DNA from 4 places in the Sphingomonas sp. CFBP 8765 genome. Region 2 is predicted to be linked to each of the others. Evidence: predicted binding sites of a transcription regulator. Region 2 holds the regulator's gene; each other region holds the start of a gene.

Region 1 (2,200 bases), on a different contig from region 2:
CAGATAACGATCCGTCCGGATTGCGCCCCTCACGAATTAATACAGCATCCTGTTGCACTTGTCGGATATCTTGCGGGCTGCCTTCTCTAGCCGGCGGAAGCGCAACCTCGGCAATTCCCCCGACGTTAGCCGAACCATGGAGCGCACCTGCTATCTCGCGATCAAATTCGCCTGCTTCGATAGCGGCCCGCATGTTCACCAGGTAATCGGCAAAGCGGTCAGCGGGAATGAAGTTCGTCGTTTGACCACCGATCGTCAGTGTCGCCCCATTTCGCGTCGTAGGCGTGAAGGCAACATGCTCGCCGTCACGGACGAACCATGTTCCTGAATGAACACCGTCAGTCGCCCATGCCTTTTCGGCCAGATGTAAATCCTGCAAAACCTCGTCGCGGTCGGAAATTGGGTCAGCGGATGGCGACGAGACGACATCCTTCAAAGCAGACTTGGCCGCGTTAACAATGTTTTCTAGTGCCATTTCACTTCTCCAATACTGCTCCGGGACGTTATGAACGCAACGGTCTAATTCGCAGATTGGGCGCAGGTTCACTGGATAAAATCGCCAGCGCCTTTTTCGGACAAATTTTAGAAAGTGCATCGTTTCTACAGCGATAGAATGACCGCATTCGTGATGCAGATATCCTTCTAACGAATCGCGAGGCTGAAAAAGCAGTTAAAAAGGCTGATTAAACCTCCGGGTTGAAAAGCTAGGATCACGCTAGCGTTCTTTTTATGTTCCGCTATAATCCGGGTATGGAACACGCACTCGAGTCGATGCACGACGGCGCACAGCCGTTCAGTTAGACTCACACTCTGATTGCCGAGATCTTGCCAGAGCTTCGGCCTTACGAGATGCAGAACATCTTTTTCCAATGCTTCGAAGACGGTCCTGAGACCCTCCTGGCACCGATCGAAGCAGAGTTCGCGCGGCGTGGGCTGTGCCGTACGGCAAGTTCTCGACCGATTGCTTCTGATGGCTAGCGTGATTTCGCCGGAGCGGATTGCGGCCATTATCGAGAACGCGCCTGCATGGGATTTGATCGGCCTTACCGCCCCGCGCGAGGGACTGAGAGCAGACGCACGCCTGGAAGTGGCAAGGCATGTCTACGGCACTCTATATCAGCCTGTAGACGCTGAAACGGCGCAGATGGCTTTGCCCTGGTGATCCTGTGGGCAACACGTGGTTTAGGACGCTGGGGATTTCACGAAGCACGAAGCTAATGTGGGGTGCGTATGCTCCAAATGCGGGCGTAAGGGGGGCGTGCACCGCCTGGTTCTAGCAAGATGGTGCTACCTCAAACGCAAGAACATGTCGGTCAAATGCCTCCCCGGATATCTGCGATGTTTGGCTTGCGACAGTAGGCCAAGCAGGATCGCACCGACGCCACTACCGCCGTCCTTTCTCGGTTACGGTCAGGACGAACGCCAATGGAAGCGCTTCGAGCGGAAGCTGAGAGGGTAAGGTGGGCTTCTTGTAGGGGCGGGCGTCATCACCGACTATGCCGCTGATGCCGGGGCGACCGTTCACATGGTCCAGCATCACAGACGAGCGCCGGGGAACACACTACAAGCTAGGCAGTTTCTAAATACGCTGGAAGCGTCCTGCCCTTTCGGGGGGAACGGCGGTGAGAGCTCGCAATGCCCTGTCGGTCTTCAGATTGGCAGGGCATTTTCGTAACTATGTACGGAACCGACGCTGGCCTGTACTGTTGATATCATAACCGGCCGGGCACCCTCCCCCCTTGGCCCGCTGGTTCTAAAGCGCCCCGCTGCCCCCCCGCAGCGGGGTATTTTATTGTCTGGGTCCTTTTGGACAATGGGCCAATTAGGCGTTTGCATTCGCAAAGATGGCTTGAAAATGTCAAAGCCAGAGATCCGTCGGAGCCGTTTTGGCATGTGACGGGTTGGTGCGGCATGTCCCTATCAACAGTCCCCTATGCACTCGCCGTTGACGATGACCCGTTCATCCTCATGGATGTCACAGGTATTCTCGAAGATGCGGGTTTCCGCACTTATGAAGCGGATCACGGCGATGCTGCGATCGCGATGCTCCCCGAGTACGCGCACACAATCACCCTGCTCTTCTCAGACGTCGATATGCCGGGCGATACTAACGGGTTCGAGCTCGCCCACCACGTGGCAGAGAACTACCCCTGGATCGAGATCGTCATCGGCAGCGGCCACCTGCGGCCGAAAGCGAATG
Region 2 (2,200 bases):
TTGTGACGGGCGATGGCCGCCACGTCGCGGTCCGGACCGCCGCAGGGCTTGCACTTCTTCGCGATCGGGCGGGGGACTATGTCCGCGATACGCTGGCGGAGAATGGCGGGGTCGACGGAGAACCGCTGCTGCTGGCGGATCAGCCCGACGCGCGGTGCAGCCGCGAGCTGTGCTTGACGGATGTCGTCGCGCGGGGGCGGGCGTGGCGTGTGCTGGCAACGCGCAGCGTTTACCGGGTGCCGATCGCCGAGATGCTTGCCGCCTGCCGGCGCGCGGACATCGTCATCAGCGAGCGCGGGCTGCCGCGTGGTTGTACGCCGCGATGGCTGAAGCTCGATCGATCGGTGCTCGCGCGGACCGGGGGGATCGCGTTGACGTTGACCGCGGGGCGGATGGTGACGGTGCTCAATTCGGGGGATCGGCACCCGTGGCGCGATCCACCGACGCTGGCGCGGCCGGCGCGACGGTTCAGTGCGGGGGGCGATCAGCGCGGGGTGGCCGGGGGTGCGGCGTCAGTCCGGTTTCAGGTGCCGGGCCGGGGGTGGTCAGAGCGATAGGCTGCGACTGTGTATGTCGGGTCATGATCCTGTGAAGGTGGGGCCTCCGATTGGGAGGGCCGCAAATCAGAAACGCGGACGATGGTGCCTGGGGCCGTTGGTCACGAACGCCACTGCCTGTTGCGTGGCGGTGATGACCGCCAGCGCTCCCCGGCATTCGTCAGTCGTAGCGGCGCAGGATTCCCGACAGCTTGCCCTGGACCCGGACCTGTGCGGGCGCATAACGCTGGGGGTCATAGGCGCGGTTGGCCGGGTCGAGCCGGACCATTGCGCCCTCGCGGCGGAAATATTTGAGCGTCGCTTCGCTGTCCTCGATCAGCGCGACGACGATTTCGCCGTCGCGTGCGATCTCGGTGCGGCGGATCAGCGCATAGTCGCCGTCGAGAATGCCGGCTTCGACCATCGAGTCCCCCGAAACCTCCAGCGCATAATGCTCGCCAGTTCCGAGCAGTGCGGCCGGGACAGCAAGCATCGAACTGCCTTCAAAGGCTTCGATCGGGACGCCGGCGGCGATCCGGCCGTGCAGCGGGATCTCGACGACGTCGTTCGCCGCGATGCGGGCGGGCGACGCGGGCGTGGCGCTGGCCGTATCCGGCGCAGATACGGTGCCGGCCGATGCCTTAGCCTCCGACTTCGGCCCCGACTTCGCCGCAGTCTGTGCGATTGCCGCCTCGGGACGCTCAGGCATCCGCAGCACTTCGAGCGCGCGCGCCCGGTTGGGCAGGCGTCGGATGAAGTTGCGCTCCTCAAGCGCGCTGATCAGACGGTGCACGCCCGATTTCGATTTCAGGTCGAGCGCGTCCTTCATCTCCTCGAACGAGGGCGACACGCCCGTCTCGGCGAGGCGGTCATTGATGAAGCAGACAAGCTCGTGCTGCTTGCGCGTGAGCATAACGGTTCTCCGTCCGGAACAGACGAGGAACTTCTATGGAACACTTGCAGCTTCGTCAAGCGGTGACGTCACGCGATGACGAGGATTTCCGCCGAGTCGCCCGCCCTTGCCGCCGGCGCGTCGCCGTCGCGGATGATCAGGCAGGACGAACGGGCGAGCGTCAGCAGCATCGAGCTGTCCTGGATGGTCGAGGCATAGGCGCGACCCTCGCGCAGTTCGGCGCGCATATAGTCGGTCCGCGACTGGTTGGGCGGAAGATCCTCGCCGAGCAGCGCATGCGTCGTCTGCGGCAGGGGATCGCGCGCGCCGAGCATGTGCGCGACGACGGGGCGGACGAACAGGATCGCGGTGACGAAGGCGGAGACGGGATTGCCCGGCAGGCCGAGCAGCATCGTCCGGCCGAGCGTGCCCGCCATCATCGGCTTGCCCGGGCGCAGCGCGATCCGCCAGAAGTCGATTGCCCCGCCGGCCGCCTCGATCGCGGGGCGGACGAGGTCGTGATCACCGACCGACGCGCCCCCCGTGGTCACCAGCAGATCGGCATCGACCCCGGCAAAGGCGTCACGCAGCGTGTCGAGCCGGTCGGGGAGGATTCCGAGGTCGATAATGTCGACGGGCAGGTCGGCGAGCATCGCGGCGAGCATGATGCCGTTTGATTCCGGTAACGGGACGGGGTCGCTGGTCGACCCGGGCGGAACGAGCTCGTCCCCCGTCGCGGCGACCGCGACGCGCAGCGGGCGGCCGACCGACA
Region 3 (2,200 bases), 160 kb from region 2:
TAGCTGAACCACGCACCCGATTTCTCGACCAGCCCGGCCTTCACGCCGAGATCAAGGATCTCGCCGAGCTTGGACACGCCCTGCCCGTACATGATGTCGAATTCGACCTGCTTGAACGGCGGCGCGACCTTGTTCTTGACGACCTTCACGCGTGTCTGGTTGCCGGTGACCTCGTCGCCCGCCTTGACCGCACCGATGCGGCGAATGTCGAGACGGACCGAGGCGTAGAACTTCAGCGCGTTGCCGCCCGTCGTCGTCTCCGGGTTGCCGTACATGACGCCGATCTTCATGCGGAGCTGGTTGATGAAGATCACCATGCAACGCGACCGGCTGATCGAACCGGTCAGCTTGCGAAGGCTCTGCGACATCAGGCGCGCCTGAAGCCCGACATGGCTGTCGCCCATCTCGCCCTCGATTTCGGCGCGCGGCACGAGTGCTGCGACCGAATCGACGACGAGTACGTCGATCGCGTTCGAGCGGACCAGCGTGTCGACGATCTCGAGTGCCTGCTCGCCGGTGTCCGGCTGCGACACGATCAACTCGTCGATGTTGACGCCGAGCTTCTTGGCATAGACCGGGTCAAGCGCATGCTCGGCGTCGACGAACGCGGCGGTGCCGCCATTCTTCTGCGCTTCGGCAATGACGTGGAGCGCGAGCGTGGTCTTGCCCGAGCTTTCCGGACCGTAGATCTCGATCACGCGGCCACGCGGCAGGCCGCCGACACCGAGCGCGATGTCGAGCCCGAGCGAGCCGGTCGAGATCACCTCGACCTGCATCGTCTCCTTCGAGCCCAGACGCATCGCCGAGCCCTTGCCGAACGCGCGGTCGATCTGCGCGAGTGCGGCATCGAGCGCCTTTTGCCGGTCGTTGGTTGCTGTTGCCATGCCGGTGTCGATCACTTTCAGATTAGCGGCCATCGATAAGCTCCCATCGCTAAAGCAAGCGCGCGTGCCATTCAACGCGTCAAACGCCATGTATTGCTTTTGTTCTCACGGAACAAGTGCGGAACATCCGGGAATGTGAAAAAGGGCGGCCGCCTTTCGGTGACCGCCCTCCCATCATGGGTCCGCTTCGGCGTCTTGGGAGAAACCTTGGGCCGGTCGGCAAACCGTGGCGCCGATCCGGTAGTGGACATCCCGATTTGACGCTTCCGACTGGTGCGATGCAATCGATTTTATAGCGTCCGGAGTCCCAAAGCCGAACAGTTTCGAAGCGGCAGTTGAACTGTGTTCAGCGCAGCGTGCACGCCAGCGTCCACCAGCCTTGCGCAGCGGCATCCGTCGCCGCGGAATCACGGGCCGCGATGCTGTCGAACAGCGCAAAGCAGGTCGCCCCCGATCCCGACATGCGCGCGAGCAGCACGCCCGGCGCTGCGTCGAGGAGCGCGCGCACCCGGGCAATCTCCGGCGCGATCGCGCAGGCCGGCGCCTCGAGGTCGTTCCGCCCGGCAATCGCGCGTTCGAGCAGCGGCCCCTTGCCGAGCGGCCCGCGGTCGATCCCGTCCCACGCGCCAAATACCGCCGCGGTCGACACCGCCACGCGCGGATTGACGCACAGCAACGGCGTTCCCGCCAGCCCGTCGACCTCGACGAGCGTGTCGCCGCGCCCGGTCCCGAACGTCGTCCGGTTGACGAGGCACGCGGGCACGTCCGCACCCAGTCGGGCGGCAATGTCGTGGAGAGCCGGATCCTGCACCGCGACGCCGTGCAACCGCGCCAGCGCGCGCAGCGTCGCCGCGGCATCGGCGGAGCCGCCACCGATCCCCGATGCGATCGGCAGTCGCTTGTCGAGCGTGATCGCGTGGTGCGCGGCGATCCCGAACGTCGCGACGAACGCGTCCGCTGCGGCCGTCACGAGGTTGCCGTCCCATGGCGCGGCGTCGGTGCCCCCCGCCGCCGGACGCAATGCCGCGGCGAACGGCCCGATGATGGCAAAGCTGTCCGCGTCCGCCGTGCGCACCGTGACGACGTCGCCATGCTCGGCAAAGGCAAACAGCGTCTCGAGCTCGTGATAGCCGTCCGCGCGGCGGTGACGCACATGCAGCGCGAGATTGATCTTGGCAGGTGCGGTTTCGGTCGTCGTCGGCATCGGGGTCTCGGGATCAGGGGTCAGCGGCGCGCAGCGATCGGCAGGCCGGTGTCGATCTTCGCGGCGATGCGCGCGCGCTCCTCGGCATCGCCGGTGACGATCGCGGCCTGCC
Region 4 (2,200 bases), on a different contig from region 2:
ATCAAACGCGCCGATGAGACCTATCTTCGGTTCCTGCTGCAAAAGGGCGCCGACGCCAATCTGCGCGACGGCAAGGGCAACACGCCGCTGCTGCTCGCGGTGACGCTCGGCCAGACCGACATGATCCCGATCCTGGCCGCCGCCGGCGCCAATCCGAATCTTGCCAATTCGGCAGGGGAAACGCCGTTGATCCGCGCCGTTCAGCGCCGCGACATTGCCATGATCCGCGTGCTGCTCACCGAAAACGCCGATCCGGATCAGGCGGATATCATCGCCGGCATGTCGGCGCGCGATTATGCCAAGCAGGATGGTCGCAACGTCGTGGTGACCAAGCTGCTGGCCGATGCGCCAAAGAAGACCCGCAAGGCGGTCGCGGGGCCGAAATTCTGACGATCACGTCGCCGGGCGGCTGATCCTGCCGCCAATCGGGAGGGTCAGCCGCCAGCCGGATCAGAAGGCGAGACCGGCGGCGTCGGGATCGACCTGTGCGATCAGGCGGCGTGCGGCGCGTCTGGCGAAGGCCAGCGTGCAGCGCTTGCGGACATGCGCGGGCAGGGGGGTCGTATGCGCCTCGCGGACGATCGCGGCGTCATAGCGGTCAGCGACGATGATCCCGGTACGTTCGGGCAGAAACGCCGCCCCCTGCAGCGGCCGCATGTCGAACCCGGCCGGCACCGCCCAGAAATAGCGATCGCAATGCCCGAGATATTCGGGCCATTTGCCATCCCCGACCAGATCCGCGCGCGACACCTTGATCTCGACGACGACGATCTGCCCGCGGGCATCGATCGCCATCAGATCGGCGCGACGCCCCCCGTCGAGGGGAACCTCCGCCATCGCGGTCAGGTCGTGGCGCAACAACATCCGGATCACGCCGCGTGCCACGTCGGCGGCACATAGGGGCGATCCGGGTTCGTCGATGCAGGAGTCCGGGGGGTTGTCGAGCATGCGCCAGAAATAGAACAATCCGCGAACGACGCAAGCGCGTTCACGGACTGTTTATAGCGTTGGCGATGCAGGTGGGATGCTGATCATGAACCGGACCTTGTCCGGATCGGCTGTCGATCAGCGATAGAAGACGTGGTTGCCGATCGAAGCGACCTTGATAACGCGGCCTGCTGGGCGGCGATCGGCGGTGTTGAAATACAGCGCCTTCTCGGCCGGGCTGTTCCACGCATCGGCCAGTGCGACCTTCGCGACGGCGATGGCGGTGCGGTACGACGTGCCCTTGTTGATCGCGGGGATCTGGCCGCCGCGAACAAAGCTGAACTGGCCGCGCTGCTTGACGACGTCGCAGACGTCGGCGGGGAAACGACCCGACTTGGCGCGGTTGATGATGACTTCGGCGACGGCGAGCTGGCCGGTGAGGGGCTCGCCCTTGGATTCAAAATAGATGGCGCCGGCAAGGCACTGGAGCGCTTCGTCGGCGGCGGCGCTATCCTGCGCGGCAACGGCCTGGGCGAGCGTTTCGAATTCTTCGTCTTCGATCTCGGCCGACGTCTGGACGGCGGTCGGTGCAGCGGGCTCGACGGCGGTGACGGGCGTCACGGCGGGAACGGTCTGCGGAACATTCTGAGAGGAGAGGGCGTTTATATTTGCGAGTGCGGTAAGGCTGGCGGTCGAGCGATCGACGCCGGTCGCCTGGCTGGGCGCGCTGTTGCCGAACAGGCCGGCGAGAGAGAAGGTCATGACCGCAATCGTTGCGGCCCGCTGCAAAATCGTCATTCAAACTTATTCAGATGCGGTTGGACCACGGAACCAATCGTACGAGCCGATCGTCCAGGCATCCCCCCGACTGCGTAACTGATCCGGATCGCACCCGTCCCAGCACAACGCCAATCAATGTTGAATATCCCCTCTATCGGGGGGACTTTGGAGTCAATCGGCCAGGATCGTTTCAGCGGCGAACCGTTCCGCCGCTGCGACATCCACCTCGATCACCCAGAGATCCGGGTCGCGCGACCGCCGTCGACGCCAATAGCCGTCGAGGTCTTCGGACGGAGTCGAGTCGATCAGCGCCGTTCGCCCGTCGGCGCCGATCCCGCGCTCGAGCAGGCGGGGCAGGGCGCCCCGATCGATGGCGACCACTAGGATTGCGCCGCTTTGCGCGTCCCCTTTGGCGAGCACCGCGCCAAAACCGCCCGCGTCGTTGACCCGTCGCAGCAGCGCACTGACGAGGACGCCGCTGGGAAGACGGCCG

What was found. Region 2 encodes LexA, which represses DNA repair genes until DNA is damaged. Its sites were predicted from a motif close to GTTCCNCNCTTGTTCT; they were not measured.
Region 1: a site for LexA is predicted at 721-736, ahead of IFT87_RS21010 (DUF6771 family protein). Genes of this name have one in related genera too.
Region 3: a site for LexA is predicted at 994-1,009, ahead of recA (recombinase RecA). Genes of this name have one in related genera too.
Region 4: a site for LexA is predicted at 960-975, ahead of IFT87_RS05750 (MmcB family DNA repair protein). Genes of this name have one in related genera too.

The regions. Positions count from the first base shown of each region.
Region 1 is NZ_JACYTY010000002.1:124,103-126,302, forward strand. Features, by position in the region: gene IFT87_RS05085 (hypothetical protein) at 1-475, opposite strand, end outside; gene IFT87_RS21010 (DUF6771 family protein) at 971-1,162, shown strand; gene IFT87_RS05090 (response regulator) at 1,912-2,200, shown strand, end outside.
Region 2 is NZ_JACYTY010000003.1:212,939-215,138, reverse strand. Features, by position in the region: gene IFT87_RS09600 (ComEC/Rec2 family competence protein) at 1-557, shown strand, start outside; gene lexA (transcriptional repressor LexA) at 718-1,449, opposite strand; gene IFT87_RS09590 (molybdopterin molybdotransferase MoeA) at 1,518-2,200, opposite strand, start outside.
Region 3 is NZ_JACYTY010000003.1:373,942-376,141, forward strand. Features, by position in the region: gene recA (recombinase RecA) at 1-917, opposite strand, end outside; gene IFT87_RS10335 (4-(cytidine 5'-diphospho)-2-C-methyl-D-erythritol kinase) at 1,231-2,088, opposite strand; gene IFT87_RS10340 (tetratricopeptide repeat protein) at 2,109-2,200, opposite strand, start outside.
Region 4 is NZ_JACYTY010000002.1:271,442-273,641, reverse strand. Features, by position in the region: gene IFT87_RS05755 (ankyrin repeat domain-containing protein) at 1-390, shown strand, start outside; gene IFT87_RS05750 (MmcB family DNA repair protein) at 451-948, opposite strand; gene IFT87_RS05745 (cell wall hydrolase) at 1,066-1,689, opposite strand; gene IFT87_RS05740 (DUF1491 family protein) at 1,879-2,200, opposite strand, start outside.